Regions from separate parts of the Cellvibrio sp. KY-YJ-3 genome, predicted to be linked through region 3. Evidence: predicted binding sites of a transcription regulator. Region 3 holds the regulator's gene; each other region holds the start of a gene.
What was found. Region 3 encodes sigma-54, which starts transcription at its own class of promoters, with help from an activator protein. Its sites were predicted from a motif close to TGGCACANNNNTTGCNNT; they were not measured.
Positions count from the first base shown of each region.

Region 1: D0B88_RS08175 (CmpA/NrtA family ABC transporter substrate-binding protein) is a predicted target of sigma-54. The motif match lies at 8,799-8,816, and genes of this name have one in related genera.
Region 2: xdhA (xanthine dehydrogenase small subunit) is a predicted target of sigma-54. The motif match lies at 6,394-6,411, and genes of this name have one in related genera.

Region 1 is NZ_CP031727.1:1,935,676-1,946,265, reverse strand. It holds gene D0B88_RS08235 (PEP-CTERM sorting domain-containing protein) at 1-41, shown strand, start outside; partial or broken gene D0B88_RS08230 (tRNA-uridine aminocarboxypropyltransferase) at 206-733, shown strand; gene D0B88_RS08225 (GNAT family N-acetyltransferase) at 750-1,208, opposite strand; gene D0B88_RS08220 (GNAT family N-acetyltransferase) at 1,246-1,653, opposite strand; gene D0B88_RS08215 (CPBP family intramembrane glutamic endopeptidase) at 1,703-2,302, opposite strand; gene D0B88_RS08210 (aspartyl/asparaginyl beta-hydroxylase domain-containing protein) at 2,489-3,388, shown strand; gene D0B88_RS08205 (pyridoxamine 5'-phosphate oxidase family protein) at 3,462-4,010, opposite strand; gene D0B88_RS08200 (retropepsin-like aspartic protease) at 4,026-5,150, opposite strand; gene D0B88_RS08195 (glutathione peroxidase) at 5,177-5,659, opposite strand; gene D0B88_RS08190 (DUF1080 domain-containing protein) at 5,723-6,541, opposite strand; gene D0B88_RS08185 (DUF3833 domain-containing protein) at 6,809-7,297, shown strand; gene D0B88_RS08180 (transglutaminase domain-containing protein) at 7,284-8,444, opposite strand; gene D0B88_RS08175 (CmpA/NrtA family ABC transporter substrate-binding protein) at 8,923-10,299, shown strand; gene D0B88_RS08170 (ABC transporter permease) at 10,442-10,590, shown strand, end outside.
Region 2 is NZ_CP031727.1:376,752-387,341, forward strand. It holds gene guaD (guanine deaminase) at 1-505, opposite strand, end outside; gene uraH (hydroxyisourate hydrolase) at 598-936, opposite strand; gene uraD (2-oxo-4-hydroxy-4-carboxy-5-ureidoimidazoline decarboxylase) at 1,018-1,524, opposite strand; gene xdhC (xanthine dehydrogenase accessory protein XdhC) at 1,559-2,419, opposite strand; gene xdhB (xanthine dehydrogenase molybdopterin binding subunit) at 2,419-4,815, opposite strand; gene xdhA (xanthine dehydrogenase small subunit) at 4,808-6,313, opposite strand; gene D0B88_RS01770 (ABC transporter ATP-binding protein) at 6,532-8,091, shown strand; gene D0B88_RS01775 (ABC transporter permease) at 8,081-9,160, shown strand; gene D0B88_RS01780 (ABC transporter permease) at 9,190-10,104, shown strand; gene D0B88_RS01785 (BMP family ABC transporter substrate-binding protein) at 10,149-10,590, shown strand, end outside.
Region 3 is NZ_CP031727.1:4,118,452-4,129,041, reverse strand. It holds gene D0B88_RS17525 (HPr family phosphocarrier protein) at 144-416, opposite strand; gene rapZ (RNase adapter RapZ) at 420-1,289, opposite strand; gene ptsN (PTS IIA-like nitrogen regulatory protein PtsN) at 1,302-1,751, opposite strand; gene hpf (ribosome hibernation-promoting factor, HPF/YfiA family) at 1,828-2,118, opposite strand; gene D0B88_RS17505 (RNA polymerase factor sigma-54) at 2,223-3,875, opposite strand; gene lptB (LPS export ABC transporter ATP-binding protein) at 4,043-4,768, opposite strand; gene lptA (lipopolysaccharide transport periplasmic protein LptA) at 4,774-5,331, opposite strand; gene lptC (LPS export ABC transporter periplasmic protein LptC) at 5,318-5,929, opposite strand; gene D0B88_RS17485 (HAD family hydrolase) at 5,933-6,472, opposite strand; gene D0B88_RS17480 (KpsF/GutQ family sugar-phosphate isomerase) at 6,504-7,475, opposite strand; gene D0B88_RS17475 (phospholipid-binding protein MlaC) at 7,749-8,408, shown strand; gene D0B88_RS17470 (BolA family protein) at 8,616-8,861, shown strand; gene murA (UDP-N-acetylglucosamine 1-carboxyvinyltransferase) at 8,965-10,230, shown strand; gene hisG (ATP phosphoribosyltransferase) at 10,244-10,590, shown strand, end outside.

The sequences.
Region 1 (10,590 bases), 2.2 Mb from region 3:
GTTTATTCGGTTTGCTTATCGCACGCAGAAAGAAAAACTGACAATCCATATTTAAACGGCCAATTCTTAAACAGTCAGGCCTTAAACAAAAAAGGGTTAAAACAACAACGTCGCGCTGTTGTGCGGCGTTGTTGCTTTTAGCTTAACAATAATTAACTACTGTAATTGCCGGTGAACTTCATTTACATTAACCGACCACTGCCCAACAAGTGACCTGACGTTAATGCCAACACCACTCCACATTATTTTATTAACCCATGAACGCGAAGTTCAGCGCAAAACCAATACGGGAATCATTGCGTTAAATCTTGCGAGTGAATATGTCGAGCGTGTCATATGGGAGCGCACCAAGCCCAATCAAAACTTGTTAAATTGGCTGGCTACCGAAAAAGCGCTGCTGCTTTACCCTGCGGATAACGCTGCACCCACTGCTGAAAATTCACCCATTACCGAAGCCACACACAGCACTATCGATAAGGCTGAAACCATTATTATCATCGACAGCACCTGGCAGGAAGCGCAAAAAATATTTAACAAAAGCCCTTACCTGCAACGCGCGCCCAAGGCAGTATTGACTGCGCAAAATCCATCAACCTTTACCCTGCGCCGCAATCAACCCGAAGGTGGCCTATGCACGATTGAGTGCATTATTGAACTCTGCAAAATGAGAAACCTGAATAGCCTCGCGGAACAATTAACGACGGCGTTTGCGCAACACAATCAAAGGCCATAACAAAAAAAACCTGCAATTAGCTGGTTATAATATTTTTGTTATAGGCAATAAACACAGTGTCATTTTTCCAGCCCAGTGATTCGTAAAGCGCCTGCGCCGATGCATTGGTTCTTGCGGTTGTTAAATCCATACGCGCGACGCCAGCAAACTCTGCCTGCTGTTCCGCCGCCAGCAACAATGCCCTACCAGCGCCAGTGCGACGTTTAGCCGGGTGAACAAACAAATCGTAAAGAACATAAATGGGGGCGGCGATTACTGAGCAAAAGCTGGGGTAGAGCTGACAAAAGCCAACAGGCTCTCCGTATTCTTCCGCCAATAAAATAACTGATTCCTGATTATATATACGCTGCTTGATAAAACTCATCGCCAATTCAAGGCTGGGAGCTTGTTGATAAAACTGACGATATAAATCAAACAAAACGGCTACCGAATTAATATCGTCAATACCTGCGGTTTTTATTGCGAGTAGGCTCATAAAAGATTCCTTTTAGTAAAAAATAAATCCAACAATATCAGCGCATTGTCAGGCGCATTAACTGCATGCCACCCACATCGGTGACAAAACCAAATTGCTGGTAGTAACTTTGTAATTCAGGCAGGCAATACAGTTCAATGTGTTTTACCCGCTTGACCTTGGCGTGAGCTTTTACATACTCCACCAACTGCGAACCAATTTTATGGCCGCGATAACCTTCGCCCACAATCACATCAAACATCAAAGCTTTAAAAATACCGTCGGTTAACACCCGGGTAAAACCAATTAAATTATTCTGTTCGTCAATTACGCCAAGAGTAATGGAAGATCCGGCGAGTACGGCGTTAACTTCTTCCAGAGTACGGGTATTTGACCACCACTGTTGCAAATATAGCTGATGCAATTGCGGCAGATGATGGGGCGCCAGGGTTTCAATAATTTTCATATCGGGTTTCAAGAGTGTTAATAAAAGACGGTGATAATTCCAATAAGAATCAGGACAAAAAATAATTATTGGTAACGCGCGGCGGCAACCCCAGGAGTTGGGGATATTTAATCATCACCCCCAAGGCGATCAAGTCGTAAACGGCATGCCATACAATCACGAGCATTGCACTTTGGGTGAGATGATAAACAATACCAAACAGCAAACCCATGACGGTTGCCGCAATAAAATAAGACCAGGACAAAAAATGCAACAACCCAAATACTAATGCCGGTGCAAAAATAGCCAGGTAAATAGCAACATGATTCGCCAACCAGGACTGCAAGGCAATGCGAAACAGCAACTCCTCACCCACGCCAGCAAGCAGTGCAACACAGGCAATTTTAGCCCAGGAGTAGTCGGCAAAATGCACGGTTATTTTCTGCACATCTGCCAATAAGGTTGCCGCAAATCGCCCGCCATGGCGATACATGAGGTAGATAGTGCCATAGGTGAGAAGCGCCGCCAGAACTGCCAGGAGCAAATCCATACCCGCTGAAAAGCCCCACCACTGCCAATCGATAGCGGCAAACTGGAGTGCTCCCAGCCCCAGAAGCAGGATCGTGACCTGACTGGTCAAGACTGCCGAAAAACCCAATTTCTTTTCCATTTAATCCTCTGCAATTCATCTTTGCCCGGGCGGGAAGGGGGTGCTGCCACAGGGCTGGCAGCGAAATGACGTTTTATACCAGCTAAGGCTGCAAGCCGCACAAACTTCTTACATTTGTCCGTTGAAATAGCCATACCCCATCAGTATTCTGGCGGCCTGTTTAGCAGCCCCCCGGAGATCTAACAAATGGGACTTTTGGTACTGGCCATTTTTATTATTTCGGCCATTTATATCCAGAATCGCGGTACTGTCCAGCATGAACGCTGGCAGCGCAAATTGAGTGACCACGCCAACTTTTTAGCACCTATTAATTGCCTATTTTATATTTTTGCCAAGGATAAAAAGACCGCCTACCTTAACCCTGCCGATTTCCCTGAGCTGAAAATTTTACAGGACAACTGGGAAACCATTCGCGACGAGGCATTAAGTTTGAATGCCGAGGCGAAAATTAGAGCCTCAGATAAGTTGGATGACTTGGGTTTTAACTCCTTTTTTAAAACTGGCTGGAAGCGTTTTTACCTGAAATGGTATGGCGCCAACCTTAAATCTGCCGAACAGCTTTGCCCACAAACGGTAGCGCTTATCAACCAGGTTCCCAATATCAAGGGCGCTATGTTTACTATGTTGCCGCCGGGTGCGCGCTTGGTAAAACATCGCGACCCCTACGCTGGTTCGCTGCGCTACCACCTGGGTTTATCCACCCCCAATTCCGAAGACTGTTTTATTAGTGTGGATGGCCAACCCTATTTTTGGCGCGATGGCGAAGCAGTAATGTTTGATGAAACCTATATTCATTACGCACACAATAAAACCGATCAAAATCGAATCATTTTATTTGTGGATGTTAAACGCCCGGTCAATTTCTTTCTGGTCGATTGGTTTAATGAACTCTTTTCGCGCATTGTGGTGGCTGGCTCGGCAACCAAGAATATGGATGGCGACAAGGTAGGTTTTTTAAACCGCGCCTTTGGCACGCTGTATAAAATTCGCTTGCTCGGCAAAAAGCTCAAGGCATTCAACACTACACTTTATTATTTAGTGCAATACAGTTTGTATCTCGCACTTATTTACTGGATTTTTTTCTAACAAAAAATCTCATTAAAAAAGGCAGCCCTCATGGCTGCCTTTTTATTTATCTGTTTTTTACGTTTTTACTTTTTTACAGCACTTTATCAATTCCCGTCGGCACACCGTCCAGGCTGAGTTTATTTTTTTCTTGCCAATAATCACGAATACCTTGCTCGCCCTTGTTAACAGCCCATTGATTCAATTGCTCGCGCTCATCTACATAATCAAAAAATGGTATCGACATTCCACAAGAGGTTTGTACTAACTCCACCTGCATATCAAAAATCTGACGCGCGCCGGTATTTGCGGGGAAATGCGCATAGAGCGCTGCCCACTCAGCGTCACCATTGTGAATGGCACGCGCGGTTCCGTATAAACGCAATATCATCGGCGCACCTTCAAAAGCCGCAAACATAATCGTCATGCGCGGGTGGGTTTGCAAATGCGCTGCCGTTTCATTGCCACTGCCGGTGACATTGAGCCAAATCACCCGGTTAGCATCCAGCACTCTCAATGAATCCATACCCTTGGGGGAAATATTTACCCGGCTGGTATCCGTTGCCGTACCCACGAAAAATATTTTCTGTTGTGCAATAAATTCCTGCAAGGCTTCTGAAATAGCCTCAAAACGTTTACCCATAAAATCAACTCCTTATCAACGCTTACGTAAATACAGTTCGGCTTTTTCCTGATCGATGACAAACTCAAAGCGCCCGAGAATATCGACGCCGAGCAGGCCATCAAATTGATTGGCATTATCCATCGGCAAGCGGGCGAGCAGGTGCTGGGTAAATTCCAGCGAGGCGATATTGAGGCTATTCACCACAAATAAATAACTGTCCACCGTGCCGCTGGCAGTATTGAGTTTGATGGGTTTGGTATTGCGCACCAAACTGTAGTGGCGCTCTACAAAAGTCGCGGTAAGCCCACTGATGGAAGCGCCGGTATCCAATAACAAACGCGCAGAAATACCATCGATGGTGACCGGGACTAAAAATTGTTTACCAAAACGCTGCAGCGCAATGGTGACTTCTTCTCCGCGCGCCGCGTTATTCAAACCATCGCCACTAATAAGAATTAACAACGCATCGGCGCGCGCGCGGGTATCTACCTGATTCGCCGCCATCAGTGCATGGTACTGCGCCAACTCTTTTTCTTTATCATCCAGATGCATGCTTGCCAAACGCAAATGCAACTCACCATTGTCCGGGGTTAAGCGAATCAAGTCATTTAGCTGTTGCATTAACCACGCTTGACGCTCGCCAAATAGCACCGGGTTAGATGCCAAGCGCACCAAATAATTAGCGAGGTACTGCAAACCCGCCTCGATTTTTTGCGCGTCAATTTCTGCACTGAAATAACGAAACCAGATCGCGACAGCTTGTTCATGTTGCCCCTGCTCTTCATACACCCGTGCCAGTAAACGCATGGCTTCCGCCAATTGCGGATCAGTTTGCAGTAGCTGCTCGAGTAAGGGCACCGCTTGCCCATAGTTGCCGGTGGCGATCCATCGCGTTGCCTGCTCAAGGGGGGTTAATGCGGCAAGACTGGAAAACGGTTGTTGGGTGATGGCAGAACTGGCGGCCAGCGATTTATCAAGCGACTCATTCAATAATGGTGATGAATGCGCGGCATTGGTAGTGGAGCTGCTGGTCGCCGGGTTCTCGGTTAAGGCTGGGGCAAGATCGGAGGGCGCAACTTTTGTGTGGCGATATTCACTCGCATAAAAGCCCGCTGCGAAAGCGATGACTGTCAGTGCCAGCGAGGGAGCAAAACGCATAAGTTAACACCGGGCCTTCATTAAAATCAGGGATTCAATTGCGCGCGAATGGAGTCCGCAAGCGCTTCCGGTTTGGTGATAGGGGCAAAACGTTTAATCGCCTTACCATCGCGGCCAATTAAAAATTTGGTGAAGTTCCATTTGATCGCATTGCCCAACATACCTGGCGCTGCATCGGTGAGCCATTTAAACAGTGGATGGGCTTCGCTGCCATTTACATCCACCTTGGCAAACATTGGAAAGGTAACACCGTAATTGAGTTGACAGGTCTGGGCTATCTCAGCGGCATCGCCCGGCTCCTGCCCGCCAAACTGATTGCAGGGGAAACCGAGGATTACCAGACCCTGATCTTTATAGGTTTGGTACAGCTTTTCCAAACCGGCGTACTGGGGGGTAAAGCCGCACTGGCTGGCGGTATTCACCACCAGCACGACTTTGCCTTGGTAGTCAGCCATGGGCACAGGCTGACCAGTGAGGGATTCGGCGGAGAAAGAATAGAAGGGGCTCATAAGTAATCCTCGTGAGGTAATGAGCCCAGACTGCACGCGCGCCGCTATTTAATCAAGCGCGACTTAATCCTCCGCCGCCGGTTTATCCAGTGCTTTTATCTGGATATTGCGATAAAAAGTCTCGGCCCCTTCGGATTGGATTTGCAACTTGCCGCGCGCCAGCGGGACGTATTTACCATCGACCTTGTGACGGGAATTAAAGCCGCGAAATACTTCATGACCATTCACTTTATGGATTAGTGTTTCACCATCGGCAATCACTTCCATGGTGTCCCACTCACCGCTGGGTTTTTCGTGGAGACCAAGCTTCAATACACGCGCGGCGATATCTTTGCGCAGCGGTGCTTTGGGGTCATAGGCGTAGAATTTCCAATCGCCAATGTTGGTGTCGGTGGCGTGCACGTCAATAATCACCCCGTCCAGGCTGTGGTAATCGCCGCTATCGCCCTCTTGCACCTGAAACTCGTGGCTGCGCAACCAGTGGCTGCTCTGGGCGCCTTCCGGCCCTACGGCAAAATACAGCAGGCCGCTATCGCGCGGGGCATCCAAGCGTGGCGACCATTTCTTCTCGCCCCACTTCACATCAAACTTCAAATGAAAAGCGCCGAACTCTTCCAGCGAGGTCAAACCACCCCACTCTTCACCCGATACCCGCAACAGGCCATCCACCACGCTAAACACTTTTTTGGGATCGTTGTTAATACCGCGCGGGGTGTGTTTGGAAACCAGGTTATAGGCATTGGTTTCAGGCTGAAAACTCACATAAGGCTGCCAGCCGGTGAGATCCTTACCGTTAAACAGTGAGCGCCATTCGGCCGCTTGCACACTGCTCGTCACCAGCGCAGTCGCCAGACCTGCCCATGCCAAAAGGGATAATTTCATTGTGATTCCTCGTTGTCGCCGTTTGTTGTTATAGCCCTGCAGGGAATAGCAGAGCAGCGGCAGACTAGTACCTGAGTTGCCCTGAGTCCATATAGGCAAATGGACAATTACAGTCTTTTACCCTGTTACTCGCACCGGTGATCCCCCCTGCACACGGCGGCGTATGTAATGGCAAGACCGCTTGTACGGCGGACACAACTCATTCACGAAAGGCTCAACTCCATGCGCGCCCCTTGGAAATTGCTGTTTTTATCAGGCCTGATACTTATGCTCTCCTCATGTTCTACCTCCAGTGTCGACGACTACACCCAAAACACTCCGCAGCTTGATCCGCGCGTTTTTTTTAATGGCTCGCTGAGCGCTCACGGTGTACTCAAGGATCGCAGCGGCAAGGTCACGCGCTATTTCAATGCAACAATCAATGCCTACTGGAAAAACGGCGTGGGTACACTGGAGGAGCGGTTTGTATTTGATGACGGCGAAGTGCAGTTTCGCAACTGGACACTCACGCCCAACGGCGACGGTTACAACGCCACCGCAGGCGATGTGATTGGCACCGGCAAAGCCAAGGTGAGCGGCAATGCGATGCAACTGGATTATGTACTGGAAATTGCCTACAAGGGTTCGCCACTACAACTGCGGGTAGAGGACTGGATGTGGCAAGTGGACAACAAGGTACTGCTCAACGAATCCACCCTGCGCAAATGGGGTTTCAAAGTGGGCAGCATCCAGCTAGTGATTGTCAGAAACGAATAGTATTGAGCTGATACACCTTATCGCGCATGTGCTCCGCATTTTCACTATCGCCCAAGGCATCATAAATAGTAACCGCCAAACGATAAAAACGAATTTCGTCTTTCTCTTTTTTTATGGCCTTTTTAATTAACTGCAATGCCTTGACATAGTCTTGTTGCTCGCTCGCCTCCAGCGCACGGCGATAAATGTAATAGGGGTTGGCATTGCGATGTTTGCGCACCCGTTCTTGGTAATACTGGTGCTGTGCCAGATTGCCCGTGTCCTTATATAGGCCGGCAAGGTTGTGCATGATGGTGTAATCGCGCGGGTTTACCTTTAACCCGTGCAAATAAATCGCCTCGGCTTCCGCCATAAAACCCTGGCGGCGGTAAAAACTGCCAAAGTTACTCCAGATATAACTCGGCTCCTCGCTCATCAATAAGGCTTTGCGCAAATACAGAAATCCCGCGCGGACATCGCCCTCTGCCGCCAACTCCATGCCACGGTTGGAATAAAACTGCGCTGCCACCAGATCCTTGCCAATCACTTTTTGTTTGTAGTGCGCACGAAAGCGACGCATCTCCAAATCCACCACTATGTCGCTCACATCAGCCGTGTTCACTGCCCTGATCCAGGTGCGCGGCGTACTGGGCATAAACACCTTGGCATTCACATGCCGCATAAATAGATAGGTATCCCCCTCGCGCATATCCCAGGTGGGCGGCAATATCACTTCATTAACCTCTGCTTTCAGCCCTAGATGGCGCGCCATGGCCACATAAAGCAAGGTATAACTTAAACAGTTGGCCTGGCGCTTTTCAAAAGCATCGATGCCGGTATTGGTGGTGTAAGCCGAATAAGTAATACCGCGCCCGCCCAATTGCACCGATGTCATTAGTGCACGATGCAATGCCTCGGCTTTTTTATCCGCCGCACTAATACCCGCGACGGTGCTGGTAGCAAAGTTTTCCATCTCCGGCGTCAATTCAAATAGCTCGTGGTCAGGCAAATCTGCAGCCGTATAAGGGCGCCCGAGAATCAACTCTCCCGAGAGCGCCTTGGCAATTGGGCCCTGCTCGGCCAAAAACGGAACTTTTTGCACCACCGAGGAACAGCCCCAGAGGCCAACGCAGAGATAAACCAGCAAAAACCGCCACAACTTCATCATTATTTATCCTTATCATGGGTTCTATCTGCACTCCAGTATAGACGCTGCCCAGCGCGAGTGCTGACACCTAACCATCGCTAGCCCATTGACTTAAAACACTTTTTAAAATGACTTCGCCCTCCCCGCTCACCCGATTCGGGTTTGCTGTTTCCCCTGCTGCGCCGCACTAGTGCGATTTTGCGCCAATAAAGTGCGGCACACCAACAACCAAGCACCAGCCAACAACCATCAAATCGTGCATTCACGGCACCAAAAAAAAGCAGTGCATTTTTTTGTGTTCCGCGCGCGTGCAAAAGCGAAAAAAACACGAATCAAAATCCAATTTAATGCGCCATAAAAATGCATTACTGGAATTGGCACAGTGTTTGAATAGAGCTAATTACCAAACGTTTTTTTGATTAGTAGTACTTGCACAGCAACAACCAGATTTTCCCAATAATTTTTTTAGTTTTTTAGACCAATAGTCAGGAGCAAAAAAATGCATGCAGTCTCACGTTTTCTAAAACCGTTGAAAAAAACGGCTGCTGTTCTTGCAGCAACTATTTCGCTTATCAGCGCGGCACAAGCAGCAACTGGCCCAGCTGAAAAAACCGATTTGAAATTTGGATTTATTAAACTCACCGACATGGCTGACCTCGCGGTTGCCTATGAAAATGGTTATTTCGACGATGAAGGTTTAACCGTTGAGTTGGAAGCGCAAGCGAATTGGAAAGTAGTACTCGACCGGGTAATTTCCGGTGAGCTGGATGGCTCTCATATGCTGCTGGCACAACCTGTTGCCGCCAATATTGGTTACGGCACGCAAGCGAATTTGGTGTTTCCATTCACCATGACGCAGAACACCTACGCCATTACAGTTTCCAATGAAATTTGGAAAAAAATGAAAAAAAATGTACCCGTGGGTGCCGATGGAAAACCAGTTCATCCTATTAGCGCCAGCACCCTAAAACCTGTTGTAGATGAAATGAAAGACGCAGGTAAATCCATCCAAATGGGCGTGGTATTTCCAGTGTCCACTCACAACATGGGCTTGCGCTACTGGCTTGCCGCCGGCGGAATTAACCCCGGTTTATATGCACCGCACAAAGGCGACACCACCGGACAAATTGATGCCGATATTTTGTTGTCAGTAACCCCGCCGCCGCAAATGCCGGCCACGATGGAAGCGGGCACAATTCAAGGTTATTCCGTGGGTGAACCCTGGAACCAACAAGCCGTATTTCGCGGTATTGGTGTGCCGGTAATGGCCGTGCACAACAAAATTGGCGATAAAGTATTTGGTATGAAAAAAGAATTCCTGGAAAAAAATCCTAACACCAGTATTCGCGTAGTGAAGGCAATGATTCGCGCCGCCAAGTGGCTCGATGAAAACAACAACGCCAATCGCTCTGCTGGTGCAAAAATGATTTCCGCTGCTCACTATGTAGGTGCCGATTATAAAGTTATCGCCAACTCCATGACCGGGGTGTTTGAGTACGAGCGCAAAGACGTGCGCCCAACACCGGACTTCAACGTATTTTTCCGCTACAACGCCTCTTATCCACATGTATCAGATGCAGTGTGGTACCTGACTCAAATGCGTCGCTGGGGTCAAATTCCTGAAGCCAAACCCGACAGCTGGTATATGGAAATGGCAAAAAAATCTGTTGCTCCGGAAATTTATCAACAAGCCGCAGCTGACTTGATTGAAGAAGGAAAAATGGCGGCTAGCGATTTCCCTGATTTCAAAACCTTTACCGGTATTCGCACCCCCGATGAAACTGTATGGATTGACGGCGTGCAATTTGATGCAACAAAACCCAACGACTACCTGACCAAGTTTCCTATTGGTTTGAAAGGTGATGAAAAAATTTAATTGCCTGTGCGGGTCACTGACCCGCCGCATTTAATACCGACAGGATTCAATAATTCACTGCAACACCAACGATTTAATTTTTTGGCAACCGCTGTAGTGCACCCGCTGATACTGATTCAGCGGGCTGCCCGAGGAAACGATCATGAGCAATAAATTAGCCACCCTGAAACTTGAACAATTTAAAGCGATTAAATGGCGCGAGGTATTGATTGGCATTTTAATGCCCTTGGTCGGAGTACTTTTTTTTATGATGTTGTGGCACGGTGTAGCGCCCAATATAAAAACCTCGCT
Region 2 (10,590 bases), 750 kb from region 3:
GCGCGGCGGCAGAAAAAAAAGCTTCAGTCGATTGCGCAAATACGGTGGTGTAAACCATGGCCGTAGTGGTGCCATTTTGGAGAAGAATTTTCAGAAATTCATGAGCAGCGAGCGCGGCAAACTCCGCATTAGCAAAACGCGCTTCAGAGGGAAAGGTATAGTTGTTTAGCCAATCCAGTAACTGTTCGCCATAGGAAGCAATCACGCTAGTTTGTGGGTAGTGAATATGGCTGTCGATAAAACCCGGCATAATTAATTGATCGGGAAAATGTTGACACGACTGTAAATCAAATCCTGCCGCCGCCATGTGTTGTGCATCGCCCAAAGCCTTGACTCGCCCTTGTTCAACAACCAACACCCCATCATCAAAATACTCAATACCGGCACCCGTGATGGGATCGGGTTGATCGGTGAAATGTAAAATTTTTGCGCGAAACGCCGCTGCCGCATTATTCGCACCTATCGCATTCACCATACTTTCCATTCCTACCGCAACATCACTCATAACCAGCCTTAACAACAAAATTAAAACAGAAAAATTAAAACTATCTTTTTTTTAATAACCGCGAACACGCGGTATCCATAACAATCAAAAACCTAGCTGCCGCGATAAGTGGAATAACCATAAGCGTTCAATAACAACGGCACGTGATAGTGCTCCTGCGGATTTACCACACGAAAAATAAGCTGGATTTCCGGATAAAAATTGCTCAGCGCTTGGCGTTCATACCAAGGCGCCACCGCAAAATGCAGGAGATAATTACCCGCCTGAATTTCAAAAGTATTTTCCCACTGCATAATTCGGCCATCACCATCAGTAGTCGCACTGGCGATAGGTTCCTGGGTGTCCAGACGGTGCAGGGTTACACGTACACCCGCCGCAGGTTTGCCGCTATCCAAATTAAGAATGTGAGTTGTAATTGGTGCTTTTTGCATAAAATATTTTCCGCAAACTATAAGATTCTTAAATCACAATTTTGTCATATCCCCATGCTCGCGAGAATGACGACTCCCTTTTTAACACTCATGATCTTCAATCAAATTCATTAACCGAAGCGTGGTAATTTTCCCCTGCTCCAACGCACCATTAACCAGCTCCTGACTGCGCGAATTTCCGATGCGCACTTTTAAGAGCGCCAACATTTCTTCTGCGGATTTGCCACTGGCGCAGACAATAAAAATAAAACCATTTTGCTGTTCATATACCTGATTCAGTGCATAGAGCTCCTGAATAACTGCGTCACTCGCGGCCAACACTTGACCCTGCTCCTGGGTGGCGCGACCGGCATAACGGGAACGCAATAATTCGATGTCACCAATACGTGCATGGCCGGAAAAGGCTTCCAGCATTTCGCTTTCGTTGGCGCGCGCCCAGACTTGCTGCGCGGCGATTAATAAATCCTCGCACTGCACAAAAGGGCGACGTGCCGATACTGCTTCTGCCCAATGCTGGCAATGACAGCAGCCGTACAGTGCACTTACCGCATCCACCGCAGGCAGATGATTAAATTCATCCAACTTCATGATTTATTCCCCCAGCAAACATTCACCACCCCAATTACTCGCATAAAATTGTCGTGGTTTTTTGTTGTTGCAGAATAGTTTTAATATCGCGCCAGGAACTGGAGATCCCCGTTTGCGGTGCAGCGGTCTGGTAATACAAACTTTGCAATTGCGCCGCAATGGATACCGCAACCTCCATTGGCAATTTACCTTTCACTTCCGGCAAGCCAATCGGGCTGTGAATTTTTTCTATGGCTGTATCCGCAAAACCGGAATCACTTAAACGTTTGCGAAAACGCAATGCTTTGGTTTGCGAACCAATCATTCCTGCATAGGCCCAACGCTGATCAGATAACAGGGTTTTACACAGCGCAAAATCCAATGTGTGGTCGTGAGTAAAAATAATTGCCCAACAATTGTCGGGTAGGCACACAGCGGCCTCTGTGGGATCGGCATAAAATTCGTAACGGCAATTCGCGGGCAGCGGCGCTGCCATTAATTCCGGGCGATTATCAATCACCCGCACCTGACACGGCAGCCCGGCGAGAATAGTGACTAAGGATTGACATACATGGCCCGCACCAAACAGCGCGATTTGCCAGGCACAGGCCGCAAAACATTCCAACATCACCGTGACATTACCACCGCAACATTGCGCCGCCTCTGCCGCGAGTGGAATCGCTTTTAATACCTGGCAGTTTTTATTTTGCGCGAGCAATTCACGTGCTTGCTGCACCAGCAAAAACTCCAGCTGACCACCACCAATGGTGTCGTAGGTGGCATCCGCCGCAATCACCATTTTGCTGCCGCCATCGCGCGGGGTTGAACCCTGGGTATTAATAATGGTGGCGATCACATAGGCGCTACCGCTTTGCTGGCAGTGTTGAATCGCGGCTGACCAATTAAGCAGTGCCATTAGGCGTCTCCTGTATTCACTGAGGTCGCTTGTGCAACACCGGCTGCGCGCACTTTATTAAACGCCGCGCACTCTTGCAGCGCCCAATAAATTCGCTCGGGCGTTGCGGGTGTATCCAAGCGTGGGCTGAATTGATAATCGGCTGTGCTGCTGCAAGCATCGCGCAGTGCCGCCCACACACAAATCGCCAGCATTAAGGGTGGCTCACCCACTGCCTTGGATAAGTGAATAGTATTTTCCAGATTCGGCTCATCAAATAATTCCACGTTGAATTTTTCCGGCACATCAAACGCGGTAGGAATTTTGTAATTGGCAGGGCTATTGGATATAAGGCGGCCTTTTTCATCCCACAATAATTCTTCTGTGGTGAGCCAGCCCATGCCCTGAATAAATCCGCCTTCAATTTGGCCGATATCAATGGCCGGGTTGAGCGATTTACCCACATCGTGCAGCACATCAATTTGCTCAACTTTGTATTCGCCGGTTAAACAATCCAGCGTGACTTCTGCCACCGCCGCACCGTTGGAAAAATACAAAAAGGGCTGGCCTTTGGCTTTGGCGCGGTCGTAATAAATTTTTGGGGTGCGGTAATGGCCGGTAGCCGAGAGAGCAACACGATTGAGATAAGCCAATTTAATAAATTCAGCAAAACTCATAGCCTGCTCACCCAGCACTACCTGGTCCTGCGCAAAACTAATTTGTGCTGCGTCCAACTGAAAATGCTCAACGGCGAAAGCAATTAAATCGGCTTTGATTTTGTCGCACGCATCTTTAGCGGCCATGCCATTTAAATCAGTGCCGGATGACGCGGCGGTAGGTGAAGTATTGGGCACCTTATCGGTACGGGTGGATGACACCATCACCCGCTGCACACTCACACCAAAAGCGCTGGCAACAACTTGTTGGATTTTGGTGTAAAGCCCCTGGCCCATTTCCGTGCCGCCGTGATTAATCAACAAGCTGCCATCGGTATAAATTTGCAACAGCGCACCAGCTTGGTTGAGATGTTTAGCGGTAAATGAAATACCGAATTTTACCGGCGTAAGCGCCAGCCCTTTTTTCAAGGTGCGATGGGTTTTATTGAATTCGGTGATAGCAACGCGGCGTGCGCGATAGCTTGAACTTTGCTCCAACCGTTCGATTAACGCTGGCAGCACATGCTGCTCAATTTTTTGCCCGTAGGGCGTTTCATCCGCACCGGGTTGGTAGAGATTGGTTTTACGAATATCGAGCGGGTCTTTACCCAAATAACGCGCAATATCTTCCACGATGGTTTCAATCGCCATCATACCTTTTGGGCCACCAAAACCGCGAAAGGCAGTATTGGAAACCGTGTGGGTTTTGCAGCGCAAACCCAGAATGCGAGCGTTATTTAAAAAGTAGGCGTTGTCTGCATGGAACATGGCGCGGTCGACAATACCTTCCGATAAATCGGCAGAAAAACCGCACTTACCGGCGAGCAACATATCCACGCCGAGCAATTTGCCTTCGCTATTAAAACCAACTCGCCAGCGATTTAAAAAATCGTGGCGTTTGCCGGTTTGTACCATGTCGTCGCGGCGCGGCATGCGGTAGCGCACCGGGCGACGGGTGCGCTGCGCAAATAAGGCGGCGATACACGCAAGCGGTGCCGCCTGACTTTCTTTACCACCAAAACCACCGCCCATGCGCCGCACTTCCGCCACCACTAAATGAAACGGAATAGCCAGGACTTCAGCGACTAATTTTTGCAATTCGGTGGGATGTTGCGATGAGCTGATCACATGAATGCCGCCATCTTCCGTTAGCCGCGCTTCACTGATTTGCCCTTCCAGATAAAAATGTTCCTGCCCGCGCACATAAATTTCACTGCTTAAGTGATGGGGCGCGGCGCTGATACTCGCATCGGGATCGCCGAGCAATAATTGATGTTGGGGCAATACAAAACTCTGTTCGGCGAGTGAATCCTCCACAGTTAATTGCGCAGGCAATTCGTCGTACTCGATCTTTGCCAACACTACCGCGCGTTGCGCTGCTTCAAAACTGGTGGCCGCCACTGCAAAAATGGGTTGGCCGATAAATTCAACCAGTTCGCCCGCCAGCAAGGGATCACCGGAATACACCGGCGCCACATCGATCTTGCCGGGAATATCGCCTTGTACGATGACATCGAGTACACCGGGCGCATTTTTTACGGCGGTTAGATCCAGCGTGCGAATACGCGCATGGGGTTTAGTGGACTGACCGGTGGCGACAAATATGGTGCCGGGAAGTAGCGGCAAATCATCCACATACTCCGCTGCGCCGCGCACATGTTTGTGTGCCGATTCATGCGCGGTGGAGTGACCAACACCACCGTTGGATGCTGGCGCCACAATCGCCGGAGACAATTCAGAATTGGTGATTAATCTACGCATGGGCAAACAACCTCGTTTCAATTTGATTGCCCGAGGCTTCTGCAGCAAATTCGTAACAGGATTTTTTAAGCAGGTTGCACGCCATGGCCATGCGGTACTCAGCGCTGGCACGCACATCACTCAGTGGTGAAAATTCACTGCGCAATACATCGCAGGCTTGTTCGAGAATATTTTCATCAACCACACCATTAACATACCAATTGGTATTCGATAAAAATTGTTCGGTGGCACTGGCACGTTTTGGAATCGCCGCCATACCGCCAAAGGCAATGAAAAATTCGTTCGTTGTTTTTCCGCTCCAGCAAAATACACCCATCACGGCGGAGATATCGTCTTCATAACGCTTGCTGATTTTGAACAGCTTCAATGGTTTTGCTAAGTGCGCGCGGTTGATATAAATGCGCGCCAGGTATTCACCGGTCATCAAACTGGTTTTTTTGTAATCGCGATAAAATTGCGTCAGCTTTTCACGGCGTACTTCACCGCGCCCATTCACAATTTCCACTTCCGCATCCAGCGCCAATAAATACGGCGGGCTATCGGCGATGGGCGAGGCATTACAAATATTGCCACCCAAGGTGCCACGATTGCGAATTTGCCGCGAGCCCAAGCGCCCGAGCAACGCGACAAATTCCGGCGAGAGATCGCGCAGGGACTTTTCCATCTGGCTGTAACACACCGCCGCGCCGAGAATGACTTCGCGCTCATTGATCTCGATCTGCTGTAATGTCTCCACCCGATTCAGATCAATCAGGTGCGCCAAGGATTTGTACTGCTGGGTAACCTCCAGCATTAAATCCGTACCACCGGCCACCAAACGCGCGTGGGGATAGGCGTGCAATAGTTGCTGCAACTCCACTTCGGTGTGCGGCTGCCAATAACTGCTGCCATCACCCTGTAATAGCGGCGCGGCAACAGGCGCCACCGACTCAGGATTTTTGCCCGCTAAAGGTGCATTCGGCACCCACTCTTGCACAAAACTGGCCACTTGGGCAGGTTTTTTAAGGGCCACCATTCCCGCCGTGACAATGGGGCGATAACCGGTGCAGCGACACAGGTTTCCGGAGATAGCATCAATCACCGCCGCGCGCTGTACCGCATCCTCCGCCTGTGCCAAACGCTCGCCCTCATTGAGCTGCAAGTTGGCTAGCGACATCACAAAACCGGGGGTGCAAAAGCCGCACTGGGAGCCGTGGCATTCCACCATCGCGGCCTGTACCGGGTGCAGGGAATCCGCACTGGCGGCGAGTGCTTCCACCGTAAAAACATGGCAATCCTGCAGGCTGCCGAGCGGGCAAATACAGGCGTTCACCGTGCTGTAAGCCAGGCCCTGCGGGCTGGGGCGCCCAATGATCACCGTGCAGGCGCCGCAATCACCGGAGGCACAGCCCTCTTTGGTACCCATCAATTGTTGACCGCTGCGAAGGTAGCGCAGCAGCGTCATATCTGCTGCCGCATCCACACCTTCAACCGGTTTATTGTTCACCACCAACCGCACAATACCTCCTCCACTTGCCTGCCTTGCACGGGTATTACACCCTCGCTGGCACGGCTAAAAAAATCGAACCTGCCAAGGCCAAAGCAAAAGTCTGGCCAAACAGACAATTTTTCATAGGTTTTTTGCAAAGCGCGGTTTATGGCAGTGAATGGCATGCAATTTGCTCAACCCGACTTATCTTTTTGTCCAGATAGTCAGGTTTATGAGCGAGTTGATTTATGTCTGAAAAAAAGGCCATGCGCCTTGAGCTATTAGCGCTCACCAAGGCTTACCCCGGCTGTATCGCTAACGACAGCGTGAGCCTGCAGGTTGAACCGGGCGAGATCCATGCGCTGCTCGGCGAAAACGGCGCCGGTAAAAGTACCTTGATGAAAATGATTTACGGCGTGGTGAAACCCGATGCCGGGCAAATGCTGTGGAACGATAAAGAAGTGAGCATTAGCGGCCCCGCCCATGCGCGCCAATTGGGGATGGGCATGGTGTTCCAGCACTTTTCCCTGTTTGAAACCCTGACCGTGACCGAAAATATCGCGCTCTATTTAACACCTGCCGAATACGGCAATTTGGAGCGATTGCGCGAACGCATTATCGCGGTGGGCGATGAATATGGCCTGGCGATAAATCCTGACCGCTTGGTGCACAGTTTGTCGGTGGGCGAACAACAGCGGGTGGAAATTATTCGCTGCCTGCTGCAGGACATCCAACTGCTAATTCTTGACGAACCCACCGCCGTACTCACGCCGCCAGAAGTGGCACAGCTGATTGCTGTGCTGAAAAAACTTGCGCGCAAAGGGTGCAGCATTTTGTTTATCTCGCACAAATTGCACGAAGTGAATGCACTGTGCGACAAGGCCACCATTCTGCGCGGCGGCAAGGTCACCGGCACCTGTGTGCCGAGTGAAACAAGCCCCACCCAAATGGCGCGCCTGATGCTGGGCGATGAATTGGAATTGCAGGATTCCATGCCCGCCGGCAGCGCCGGTGAATGCCTGCTCGCGCTCGATAAGATTACGGTGAAACCGCGCGATGCATTTGCGATTCACCTGCAAGACATTCAACTGCAGTTACACGCGGGCGAAATTCTTGGCCTTGCCGGTGTGGCCGGTAACGGGCAAGACGAACTGGTGGATTTGATTAACGGCGAGCTGCGCAGCGATAGCGGCAGCCTGTTATTGGGCGGCAACGATATTGGCCAACTCGGCGTGCAACAGCGTCGTCGCCTGGGCATGGGTGTGGTGCCCGCCGACCGGATCGGGCGCGGTGCGCTGGGCAATATGAGCCTGACCGAAAATAATCTACTCACTGGCTACATCAACCAAAGCGGAAAATTCGGCTGGCTGAATTGGCCGCTACTTAAAAACCGCGCCACCGACATCATCGCCAAATACAAAGTCAAAGCGACCGGCGCCGATGCCAGCGCCAAAAGCCTCTCCGGCGGCAACCTGCAAAAATTTATTATCGGCCGTGAAATTCTGCAAAACCCGAAAGTGCTGGTGTGTTTTCACCCGACCTGGGGCGTGGATGTGGGCGCGGCGAATTTGATTCATCAGGAGCTGATCAAGCTGCGCGATAAGGGCGCGGCGATTTTGGTGATCAGCGAAGATTTGGATGAATTGTATTTATTGGCCGATCGCCTCGGCGCCCTGTGCGGCGGGCGCCTGTCACCGTTGGCAGCTAAAGCGGAGGTGCCTCTGGGGCAACTCGGCCAGTGGATGACCGGCAACTTTGGCAGCCACCTCGCTGACAACACAGCAGCGGAGGTTGCCCATGCGCATTGAGAAACGCCTGCAAGACTCCCGCGCGATGATGTACCTGTCGCCCCTGCTCGCCCTGCTGCTCACGCTCGTCTCCGGTGCGCTGTTGTTTGCGCTGCTTGGGCGCCCGCCGCTGGGCAGCCTCTACACCTTTTTTATCGCCCCGATTAGCGATTTGTACGGCCTGTCGGAACTGGCCGTAAAAGTCACCCCGCTGTTGCTCTGTGCGATTGGGTTAACGCTCTGCTTCAAAGCCAAAATCTGGAATATCGGCGCCGAAGGCCAGTTTGTATTTGGCGCGCTGGTTGGCGGCGCAGTGACCTTGCAGTTGGCGGATAGCGAAGGCGTTTGGGTGCTGCCGGTGATTATCGCCAGCGGCGCCTTGGCGGGTTTGGTCTGGGCGGGCATTGCCGCGCTCTTGCTCACGCGCTTTAACGCCAACGAAATTCTCACCACCATCATGCTCAACTATATCGCCGTGAACCTGCTGTTGTGGGGCGTGCACGGCCCGCTCAAAGACCCGGAAGGGCTCAACTTTCCCGAGTCCGCGCTCTTTGCCAGCCAGACCCTGTTGCCGGTGTTGTTTGAGGACTACCGCGTGAGCATCGCCATTTTTATCGCGCTGTTTATGTTGGTGGTGATTTGGGTGGTGCTCACCCGCACCCTGCTCGGCTTCCAATTGCGGGTGATGGGCGAGAACCACAACGCTGCACGCTTTGCCGGTTTTAACGGTAAAAAACTCATCTGGCTGCTGCTGTTATTCAGTGGCGCCATGGCCGGTATTGCCGCCATTTCCGAAACCAACGGCCCGGTGGGGCAACTGATTCCCACCCTCTCGCTGGGCTACGGTTATGCCGCAATTATTGTGGTGTTTATGGGGCGCATGCACCCGCTCGGCATCCTGCTCGCCAGTTGTCTGTTAGGGCTTACTTACCTGGGAGGCGAGATGGCGCAAATCGATCAGGGTCTGCCCAAGTCCATCACCGGATTATTCCAGGGCATGCTGCTGTTTTATTTGCTGGCCTGCGACCTGCTGATTAGCTATCGCCTGGTGCCCGGCAGCAACCCAACCATAAAAGAACACAAGGTATAAACGAAGGGTATAGATGTATGGATATCGGCATGTTTGAAAACATTCTCTTCGCCATGGTGCGCACCGGTACGCCGCTGCTGCTGGTGGCCTTGGGGGCGATGATGTCGGAGCGCGCCGGGGTATTAAACCTGGGGCAGGAAGGCATGATTCTGGTGGGCGCGGCCTGTGGGTTTATCGCCGCTTACGCCGGGAGCAGCCTCGGTTGGGGTGTGCTCGCGGCAGTCATTTCCGGGGTGGTAGTGTCGCTGTTGTTTGCATTTATCGCGCTCACGCTGATTTCCAACCAGGTCGCCACCGGCCTTGCGCTCACTATTTTTGGCACCGGCCTAAGTGCTTTTTTGGGCGCAGGTTATGTCGGTCAAACCATCACCGGGTTTAACACGGTGAAAATTCCGCTGCTGGGCGATATCCCGCTGATCGGCAAAGCGCTGTTTGAGCAGGACTTATTGGTCTACCTCGCGTTTGCACTCTTTGCCGCCGTGTTTGTGGTGATGCGGTATACGCGGCTGGGCCTAATTATTCGCGCCGTGGGCGAAAATCCCGATGTCGCCCACGCACTGGGTTACAAAGTGATGCGCGTGCGCTACGGCGCGGTAATGTTTGGCGGCGCCATGGCCGGTTTGGCCGGTGCCTATTTGTCGCTCGCCTACACACCCATGTGGTCGGAAGGCATCGCCGCCGGGCGCGGTTGGATCGCCCTCGCGCTGGTGGTATTTGCCAGCTGGCGCACCGAGCGCATTTTGCTCGGCGCCTGGTTGTTTGGCTTCGCCAGTATTTTGCATTTGTTATTGCAAGGTTATGGCTACGAAATATCGCCCAACCTGCTCGCCATGCTGCCCTATGTGGTCACCATTGTGGTGTTGGTACTCATGATGTATCGCCAACAAAATCAGGGCTTATTTGCCCCGCGCTCACTCGGGCAGCCGTGGCATTCGCCGAAATAAATTGTTTGTTAATGATGCTAAATCGCTAAAAAAGAGGAACCACCATGACGCTGTTAACCCGCAAAAAATTTCTCCGTGTGCTGGGCGCCACGGCGGCACTGCTAACACTGAGCGCCAATGTATTTGCCGCGCCGCTGAAAGTCGGCTTTGTGTATGTAAGCCCGATTGGCGATGCCGGTTGGACTTATCAACACGACGAAGCGCGCAAAATTGTGCAGCAAGAATTTGGCGATAAAATCGAAACCACTTTTGTCGAAAGTGTGGCCGAAGGTGCCGATGCCGAGCGCGTGATTCGCAACATGGCCTCACGCGGTTACGATTTAATTTTCACCACTTCCTTCGGTTACATGAACCCCACCATCAAAGTGGGCAAGATGTTTCCCAAAGTAAAATTTGAACACGCCACCGGTTATAAAACCGCCGCCAACGTCGGCAATTATCAAGCGCGCGATTATGAAGGCCGCTTCCTCGCGGGCATGATTGCCG
Region 3 (10,590 bases):
CTGTATTGATCGGGTGAGTAGCGGCTGGTGTGCAGATTTATCTGCCAATCGATTGCCGATAACAAGGGAAACGGTGTAAAAGGTCGCGCAGCTTAGTGCACTCAAGCGGTAGTAACAACCGCTTTAGATTAACAATAGAGTATTTATTCGCCTTCTTCAAAGCGATCAGCAATGAGTGCACGGATGGCAGTCATTGCCGCCTCGGCATCATCACCTTCTGTGCTCACTTCCAGGCGGCTGCCACAGCTGGCGGCAAGAAGCATTAATGACATAACACTTTTGGCATCGGCCCATACGCCGTCACTCACCCGCGCTTGCACATTAGCCTGAAACTGGTTGGCTAAGGTGGCAAGTTTCGCGGCAGCGCGTGCATGCAGTCCGCGTTTATTAATGATGTCGAGAGTTTCAATTGCCATGATTTAATGTTTTTTGTGTTTATTGATATCGCGATGTCGAACCTGAACATCACTAAAACTCTGGTCAAAATAGCGTTGTAGCTTTTCTGCCAGGTAAACAGACCTATGCTGGCCACCCGTACATCCCACTGCAATGGTGATGTAACTACGATTGTTCGCCTGATAGCGCGGCAGCCAGCGTGCCAAATAGTGCTCGATGTCGTCGTACATCTCTTTGACGGTAATCTGTTCCTCCAAAAATTCGATTACATCCTGATCTTTGCCAGTAAGCGGGCGCAGGTTAGGTTTCCAGTGGGGGTTGGGAAGGCAACGTGCGTCAAATACCAGATCGGCGTTTACCGGAATACCATGTTTGAAGCCAAAGGATTCAAACAAAATCGCCATCGTCGATTCGCTGCGGCCTACAACACGTTCTTTTACCAAGTCGCGCAATTCGTGCAAATTTAAATGACTGGTATCTATGACCTGATCGGCACAATCGCGAATAGGTTCAAGCAGCTGCTGCTCTGCGGCGATGGATTCCTCAAGGCTGGTGTGTTTATCCGACAGCGGATGCTTGCGCCTGGTTTCGCTAAAACGTTGGATAAGTACGGCAGGTTGAGAATCCAGAAACAGGGTTTGAAATGGCAGGTGCGCTTCTTTCAGTGTACTTATCATCTGCGGGAATATATTCAGATCCTGCCAGGCGTTGCGCACATCAATGCCGATTGCAAAACGCTGTTGGTCATCTTTATGAATTTGTATTTGTGCAACCAGCGCGGGTAGCAGGCTGACTGGTAGATTGTCGATGCAGTTAAAGCCTACATCTTCAAGGACATGCAGGGCGGTACTTTTTCCTGAGCCTGAAAGCCCGCTTACAATCACGAGGTGCATGGTATTGACCTGCTAAGGCGCTATAGCGACCTGATAAAGTGCGGCATCGCTATCGGCAGCACGCAAACGCTGGCGATAGTCAGCATTATTCAGCGCCCCAGCCAGAGCGGCCAGTGTTTGTAGATGCTCATCATGAGCATCTTCGGGCACTAACATGGCGAAGAGAATGTCCACAGGCTGGGAATCTATGGCATCAAAGTCAATCGGGTCAGCCAATGTCAGGAGTGCACCGATCGTGCCGCTGCAGTTTTCAACCCTGCAATGCGGAATGGCAATGCCGTGTCCTATACCGGTTGAGCCAAGTCGCTCGCGACCAATCAAACGGCGAAATAACTCATCGGCATCAATGCCAGGAACATCCTGTGCGATGGCGTTGGCCAGTAGTTCCAGAGCACGTTTTTTGCTGCCGCCTTCAACGGCACACAAGGTTCGGCCGGGGCTAATAAGATTTTGAATTTGCATGGTAGGAGGTGATTACCAGGAATCTCTCAATTGTTGAGGCAGTGAGCGGAGATGATCTCGCTGCCTCCAGGGTGGGTTAGCGATGACTACGCATCTTTTCTTTGTGCTTGATTAATTGGCGGTCCAGCTTATCGGCCAATGAATCAATTGCTGCGTACAGATCTTCGTGAGTGGCATCCGCAAACAAATCTTTGCCGCTGACATGGATGGTTGCTTCTGCTTTTTGAATCAACTTATCGACGGAGAGGATGACGTGAGTACTGGTAATGCGATCGTGGTGGTGGCTCAGGCGCTCAATTTTGCTGCTGACATAGTCTTTCAGCGAATCGGTAACTTCCAAATGATGACCACTGATATTTATTTGCATAGATACTTCCTCTCGATAGAAACAAAATGGTTGTGATCAGCACAACCTAACAGCTCGTCCGTGATTTTCTTCCGAATTTCGTATTTATAACCGGTTAATGATAATTAAATGGTTTTCCGCTCATTAGAGGGTGGAATATTCAGCGACTCGCGATATTTTGCAATGGTACGACGCGCTACCTGAATTCCCTGTTCCGCGAGCAGGTCGGTGATTTTGCTATCGCTCAACGGTTTTTTGGGGTTTTCCGCACTCACCAACTTTTTAATAATTGCGCGAATCGCTGTTGAAGAGCACTCGCCGCCGCTATCGGTACTAACATGGCTGGAGAAAAAGTATTTCAGTTCGAAGATACCCTGCGGTGTGTGCATATATTTCTGGGTGGTTACCCGCGAAATAGTGGATTCATGCATCTCAACAATTTCAGCGATATCGTGCAGCACCAGCGGCTTCATGGCTTCGGGGCCGTAATCGAGAAACCCGCGTTGTTTTTCCACAATACAACTGGCTACTTTAAGCAGAGTCTCATTGCGGCTCTGTAAACTTTTCAGGAACCAGCGGGCTTCTTGCAAATTATCCTTGAGAAATGTGTTGTCGCTGCTCGAGTCCGCGCGCTTTACCATGGAGGCATAATTGGAATTGATACGCAGGCGCGGTGCAATTTCCGGGTTTAATTCAACAATCCAGCGGCCATCGCGCTTTTCAACGAACACATCCGGTACTACATATTCCGTGTCACCACTGGCAATAATATCGCCTGGGCGAGGGTTTAGGCTTTGGATCAGGGTGATGGCCTGGCTCAACTCGGCCTCTTTCAGTTTGGTGCGGCGCATTAACTGACGGTAGTCGCGACTACCCAATATAGGCAAGTAAAGTTTGGCGATTAATTTTGCCGAATCCAAAAAGGGTGTTTTGGGGTCAAACTGTTGTAACTGCACCAATAAACATTCAGATAAGTTTTGGCTGCACACACCGCAGGGATCAAACTGCTGCAGCCGGTGTTGAACTGCAACAACTTCATCCAGTTCCAGCTCTTCAAAATCGCCACGCATTCCTTCGAATATTTCTTCGATGGTAATAGACAGCATGCCGCTGGGTTCAACCGCGTCGATAATTGCCATCGCTAACACCCGGTCGCGATCTGACATGGGCGTTAAATTGAGTTGCCACATCAAATGATCATAGAGTGAGTCGGTAACAGCGCGACGACTTTCAAAATCATTGTCTTCATTATCGTAGTTGCTGGAGCTGCCGGTTGATGAGGTTTGGTAAACATCGTCCCAGCTGGTATCTACCGGTAAATCGCTGGGAATCGAGTCGCTCCAGTCACCGCTGTCGGCGCTGAAACTATCGCCTTCACCATAGACATCGCTATCACCAAAGGATTCCCCATCGCTAAAGCTTTCGCCCTCGCCAAAACTTTCAGATTCGCCGTAGCCAGGTTCGTTGAAGTTATCAGCGGTTGATGACGAGAAATTGTCGCTGGCACTGAAGTCGGCGCTATTGTCGGTGCCGGATTCTGCAGCAATTTCCTGTTGGCGGGTGTAATCAATCTTATCGTCCGCACTGCCTTCATAATCGCTGCTGGTAGTTGCTGAGTCAAAACCTTCCTCAACTTCCAGCATGGGATTGGATTCGAGTGCCTCCTGGATTTCCTGTTGAAGATCCAGCGTGGAGAGCTGCAAAAGACGTATCGCCTGTTGCAGTTGGGGAGTCATTGTCAGCTGTTGGCCGAGTTTAAGCTGGAGAGATTGTTTCATTGTTGTAGCAACAAACCCTTATTTAACGCGGGATGGAAAACATCTGTTAGGTGGAGTTTAGTCAGGGTTTGCGCTTCAAGCAACATACTTAAGCAAGCTTTATGCCTAGTAGCCAAATAATATTACTTGTCAAGTTGTTTGTCGGGTGGTTAAGGCGTTTGTTGAACTCACAGGCGAAAGTGTTCGCCCAGATAGACTTCGCGGACTTTGCTGTTACTCAACACTGTATCGGCATCACCTTCGGCAATAATGTGCCCTTCGCTTACGATATAGGCCGTCTCGCAGATGTCCAAGGTCTCGCGTACATTGTGGTCGGTAATAAGAACGCCAATCCCGCGATCTTTGAGGTGACGGACTATTTCTTTGATGTCGTTAACCGAAATCGGGTCAACACCCGCAAAGGGTTCATCGAGCAGGATAAATTTAGGGTCTGTCGCCAGTGCGCGGGCGATTTCTACCCGGCGCCGCTCACCACCTGAGAGTGCCATGCCAAGGCTGTCGCGAATATGGGTGATGTGAAATTCGTTCAGCAGTGCTTCCAGTTTTTCTGCGCGTGCTTCCCGATCCAGGTCTTTGCGAGTCTCAAGGATCGCCATAATGTTATCGGCGACGGTAAGTTTGCGGAAAATGGATGCTTCTTGTGGCAAATAACCAATACCGGCACGTGCGCGTCCATGAATTGGCAGTTGGGTGATATCGCGATCATCAATTAATACGCTGCCATTATCTGCCGGTACTAAACCGGCGATCATATAAAAACAGGTGGTTTTTCCGGCGCCATTAGGGCCCAGGAGCCCAACAATATGGCCGCTCTCTACTGTGATAGAGACATCGATAACCACTTTACGTTTTTTGTAGCTCTTGGCGAGGTGTCGCGCGTGCAAACTAGGCATAGGAATCAGTTGCTATTGGCTGTGGATGAGGGGGCCTGTAGGTCTTCTGGTTTCGCGGATTTAGGGGGAATGACTATCTCTATTCGTTGTCCTTCGCCAGTGTTGTTGCCTTCTGCCTTCATCACTTCTTTGACCAGATCGTAATCGATATGTGGGCCACTCATGACGGCACCATTTTGCTCAACGGAAGCATCTTCAATGAGTAGTAAATGCTCGTTGTTGGGGGTGTAGGTAATTTGTTTGGCGGATGCGGTGACTACCCCTTGTTCTGCTTCCGGCTGTTGCTGGAATTTCGCAGGGCTGCCAGTGGCGATCATTTTTTCCACGCCACCTTCATTGTTGGTGTGGATGATGATTGAGTCGGCATTGATAATGAGTGAGCCTTGGCGGATCTCAACCGAGCCTGTGTAAGTTGCCACCCCGTTTTTTTGATCAACGGTCAGGTTGTCAGCGGAGCCGCGGATAGTTTCATTTTTGTCGCTTGGTAACGCCCAAGCTGTCACCGAACAGCATAAGCCCGCGAGCAGGGGAAGTATTTTAAGCAGTGATTTAGCGCGGTTCATAAGCGGCCTTAACTTGGGACTTTAACTGAAGCTGACTATTGGCGAAGTCTGCTTCCATGCCTTGGGCCGACATCTGGCCTTTTGCGCTGCGCATCTTAACAGCTTTGTCGGTGCGCGCGAATTGTGTCTTTGGGAATAGGTCCAGTAGGCTGGTGGTGATACGTACAACACCATTGGAGTTGGTTTGCTGTTGAATCACGACATCATCCTGCAGCCTGATGAATTCACCATTGAGTTGGCTTTTGCCTTCGCGCGCATTAACTAGCCAGGGCGCAGTAGCGTCTTTGTCGTAAAAAGCCATGGAGGGTTGTTCAAAGAATGTGTAATCGCGCTCCGAAGGGCCGTCTGCGCTGATTTGATAATGGGTTACTTGTGGTGTCGTTAGTTGATAGCGAAGTGTTCCCTCTGGACTGTATTCGCGTGTCTCCACGGATTTCATGTAGTACTGGGGAAAACCGCTGGACTCATATTGGCCAGGTTGAATGTCGTCTTTGTGCCTGAGTGAAAAGGCAAAAAACACCACCACCAAGGCAAAGGCGACTAGCCAGGGCCCCGGAATATGCTGGTGTAATCGCTGGATGCGCTGTAATAGGGCCATAATTTAGTGAGTGCTTCCAGTGAGGTAGGTATTTAAGGCGGTATCAAAGGTATTTTGTGCTTGCATTATAAGATCACAAGCTGCGCGCACCGCACCTTCACCACCGCGTTCGCTGCTTTGCCAGTGCGCGCGTTGGGCAACACTGAAATGGGCATTGGCCACAGTGAAGGCAAGGCCGACCCGTGTCATAACGGTAAGATCCGGCCAGTCATCACCCATAAAGGCAATTTCATGCAAGGCAAAGCTGTGATGCTGGAGTATTTCCTGTAGTGCATTCCACTTGTCTTCGCGGCCTTGTACTAAAATCTCGATTCCCAAATCGTTGGCGCGTTTGGCAACCAGGTTGCTGGTTCGTCCAGTAATAATCCCTACTTTAACGCCGGTTTTCTGCAGGGCTTTGATCCCTTGTCCGTCCAATGTGCTGAATGATTTAAATTCTTCGCCGCTATTGCTGAAGTAGAGGCGGCCGTCGGTAAGTACGCCATCCACATCTAACAATAAAAGTTTGATCTGTATGGCGCGCTCGCGTAATTCTGAGTTCATGCTCTGTTCCTGATGGTGCTGCAATTGCAGGTTAGATGATGCCTGCGCGCAACAAGTCATTGATTTTTACGACACCGACAAGCTGTTTTTGTTCGTTGCTGACCAGTAGTACGTTTATTTTTGCTTCTTCCATTACCGCTAATGCTTCAGCAGCGAGCATGTTCTCGCGCAGAATTTTGGGGGTGGTGTTCATTAACTCGTATGTTTTAGCGCTGCGCACATCTACACCGCGATCAATACTGCGGCGTAAATCGCCATCGGTAAATATACCAAGTAGTTCATTATCGCTATTCATGACGGTTGTCATGCCAAAGCCTTTTTCTGACATCACCATTAATGCATCAAGTAGCGGTGTTTCAGGGGAGACGCGCGGTATATCACCGCCGGTATGCATGACATCTGAGAGGCGCAGCAGTAGTTTGCGTCCCAGCGCGCCACCGGGGTGAGAGAAGGCAAAATCTTCCGCGGTAAAACCGCGTGCTTCCAGCAGTGCAATGGCGAGAGCATCGCCCATTACCAATGTGGCAGTGGTGCTGGAGGTGGGGGCTAAATCGAGTGGGCAGGCCTCGTGAACTACACTGATGTCGAGGTTCACTTCAGCGACTTCGCCCAATGTGGATTGGGCATTGGCGGTCATGCTGATAATTTTGATTCCCGCGCGTTTTAATAGTGGCAACAGGGTAACAATTTCGCTGGATGTGCCGGAATAGGAAATGGCCAGCACTATGTCGCTTTTGGTGATCATGCCCAGATCACCGTGACTTGCCTCGCCGGGATGAACAAAAAAGGCAGGGGTGCCTGTGCTTGCCAGTGTGGCTGCGATTTTTTTGCCAATATGACCGGATTTACCCATTCCGGTCACTATAACTCTGCCGCTACAGGCCATTATCAACGCGCACGCACGGGTGAAGTTGGCATCGATGCGCTCACTTAATGCGTTAACGGCTTCTGCTTCAAGGCGGATAGTGCGTAGTGCAGAGCTAAGATAATCAAAACTGGCCATGTGACTATTCCAAAAAGCGGGAGGGCATTATAGCGGTCATGTTCGCCAAGGCGAGGGGCTGCGATGTTTTTTCCGCTTTAGCGGTTATCGAGCGGCAGATCAAAATGCTATAGTCCGCCGCGCAAACCTGCTCGCTGCGCCTTCAGGTTAAGTTAACCTCCCCTTTGGTTCAATAAATCGCCACACCCACAATGTCCTTAAAAAGAATGGCACCATAAGGAACTAGCGCTGTCCGAGTTTCGGTCACCTTAGTCTGGCTCAGGGCCAACTTGAATGAATTCATCTGACTTAATGGAAGGTTTTACCATGAAATATCTGCTTACCAAAATATCCGGTGCTGTTCTAAGCACGTTTTTATTATTCGGCGTCCATACAGTTGCCCAAGCAGCTGACGCGAATCAAGAACCGAAAGTTATTGTTGAGTCGGTTGCACAGGAACTCTTCGGTTTGGTTAAGGAAAAAAATGCGGCTAAAACCGCAGACGATATCTATTTCAAGCAGGTAGAAAAGGTACTTGATGAAGTGGTTAACTTCCCTTTCATTGCTGCTTCAGTGATGGGCAAGTCCACCTACAGCAAGGCCACTCCCGCGCAACGGACGCAGTTCCTGAAAGTGTTTAAAGATGGCATGGTGAAATCTCTGGCTAAAGGCATTCTCGGCTATGCAGATAGCAAGGTTACACTCGCGGGTGTGGTGACCGATCCCAAAAACGCCAAGCGCGTTGTAGTAAAGCAAGAAGTAATGGCTGAAGGCACTAGTCACAAGCTTGATTACACTATGGTGCAGGGCAAGTCTGGCGAGTGGAAGCTCATCAATGTGGTTCTCAATGGGGTAAATCTTGGGCAGTCATTTAGCGGTCAGTTTAAGGCCGGCCTGAAGAAGCATAGTGGTGATATTGATCAGGTGATTGCCAACTGGCTCGTGGATGCGTGATTTGTGATCTGACCTCAGTATCTTTTTATCCTCAACCCTCAGCCCCGGCTGGGGGTTTTGCATTTCAGGGGGCGGATTTTTAAGTGCGATATGGGCGACATTCCGGTAAACTCCGCGCCTTATTTACTTATCGCTAGATTATGTTCGCCCAAGGCTGTTCACTGCCTGTGACTGCCGGGTGCGAACCAGCCATTATCGGAAAATATTATGCAAGCCGAACAAATTAAAGCCCTGATTGAAAGCCAAATCCCTGAGTGTGATGTGAAATCCGTAGAGGTGCAGGGCGATCATATAGGTTTGGTGATTGTCAGCCCGGCTTTTGCTGGCCTGACTCCTGTTAAAAAACAGCAGTTGGTATTGTCTACACTCAGTTCCCAGTTTGCCGATCGCAGTATCCATGCGGTGGACTATATCAAGGCATTTACCCCCGAGCAGTGGCAGGCCCAGCAGTAATTCCGGCTGCAGTCTTGTTCGCTCATTTCGGTGGCTATAGCGATTATTAGTCGGCTATTCCGCTTTTTTCCTCGGTGCATCTTCTTTTAATTTCAGGTTGGCAATGGATAAGTTTTTGATTTCGGGCGGCGGGCCGCTCTCTGGTGAAATTCGTATTTCAGGCTCTAAAAATGCCGGTTTGCCGCTTTTGGCGGCATCTATATTGGCCGATGGCGAGGTGCGCCTGACCAATGTTCCACACTTAAAAGACATGACCACCATGGTGCAGCTACTGCGCACCCTTGGCCTGACTATCGAGATTCAGGGCGAGCATGTGGTAATTGTCGATCCTAATACTATCAACTCCTATACCGCCTCCTACGAGCTGGTAAAAACCATGCGTGCCTCGATTCTGGTGCTCGGGCCGCTGCTTGCACGCTACGGCGAGGCTAATGTGTCCTTCCCTGGCGGCTGCGCAATTGGTTCGCGCCCGGTGGATATCCATTTGCGCGGCTTGGAGGCTATGGGGGCCAGCATCGAAATTGACGGTGGTTATATTCGCGCTCGCTCCAACGGCCGTTTGAAGGGCTGTCATTTCCTGATGGATATGGTCACCGTGGGCGGCACTGAAAACCTGCTGATGGCCGCCGTGTTGGCTGAGGGCAAAACCGTACTGGAAAACGCCGCGCGCGAACCGGAAATTGTCGACCTGGCTAATATGCTGGTCGCCATGGGCGCAAAAATTGAAGGGATAGGCACATCGACCTTGACCGTTTACGGCGTCGAAAAATTGAATGGCTGTGAATACAGTGTCATGCCTGACCGCATCGAAACCGGCACTTATTTGGTGGCTGCTGCAGCAACACGCGGCAACATCAAATTGACCCATACCCGCGCCGATATTCTCGAAGCGGTGATTTTAAAATTACAGGAAGCGGGGGCCGATATCGCCGTAGGCGAGGATTGGATCACACTGGATATGCACGGCAAGCGCCCTAAAGCCGTCAGTTTGAAAACCGCCCCTTACCCGGCGTTTCCCACCGATATGCAATCGCAATTTATGGCGATGAATGCGGTCGCTGAAGGGGTCAGCCATATCACTGAAACGATTTTTGAAAACCGTTTGGTGCAGGTGGCCGAATTGAACCGTATGGGCGCGCATATCGAGCTCGAACACAACACTGCCATTGTGACCGGTGTGGAGCGTTTGAAAGCGGCGCCGGTAATGGCATCGGACCTGCGCGCCTCGGCGAGTTTGGTGATTGCCGGTCTGGTTGCTGATGGCGAAACATTGATTGACCGCATCTACCATATCGATCGCGGTTACGAGGCGATTGAACAAAAATTCCAAAACATTGGCGCCAGTGTGCGCCGTGTTAAAGGTTCGTAAGAAGGTGGATGCCATGAGCCAAACCCTGACTATTGCGCTCACTAAAGGGCGCATTCTGGAAGAGACTTTACCGCTGCTCGCTGCAGCAGGTATTGAGCCGCTCGAAGATATGGAAAAAAGCCGCAAACTGGTGTTCGATACCACCCAGGCCAATGTGCGGTTGCTGTTATTGCGCGGCGCCGATGTGCCCACCTATGTGCAATTTGGCGCGGCGGATATGGGTATCTCGGGTAAAGATACCTTGATGGAAAACGGCGCTGAAGGCCTGTATGAGCCGCTTGATTTAAATATCGCACGCTGCAAATTGATGACTGCCGGGGTGAAGGGCGAATCACTGCCTGCGGGTCGGATCCGTGTTGC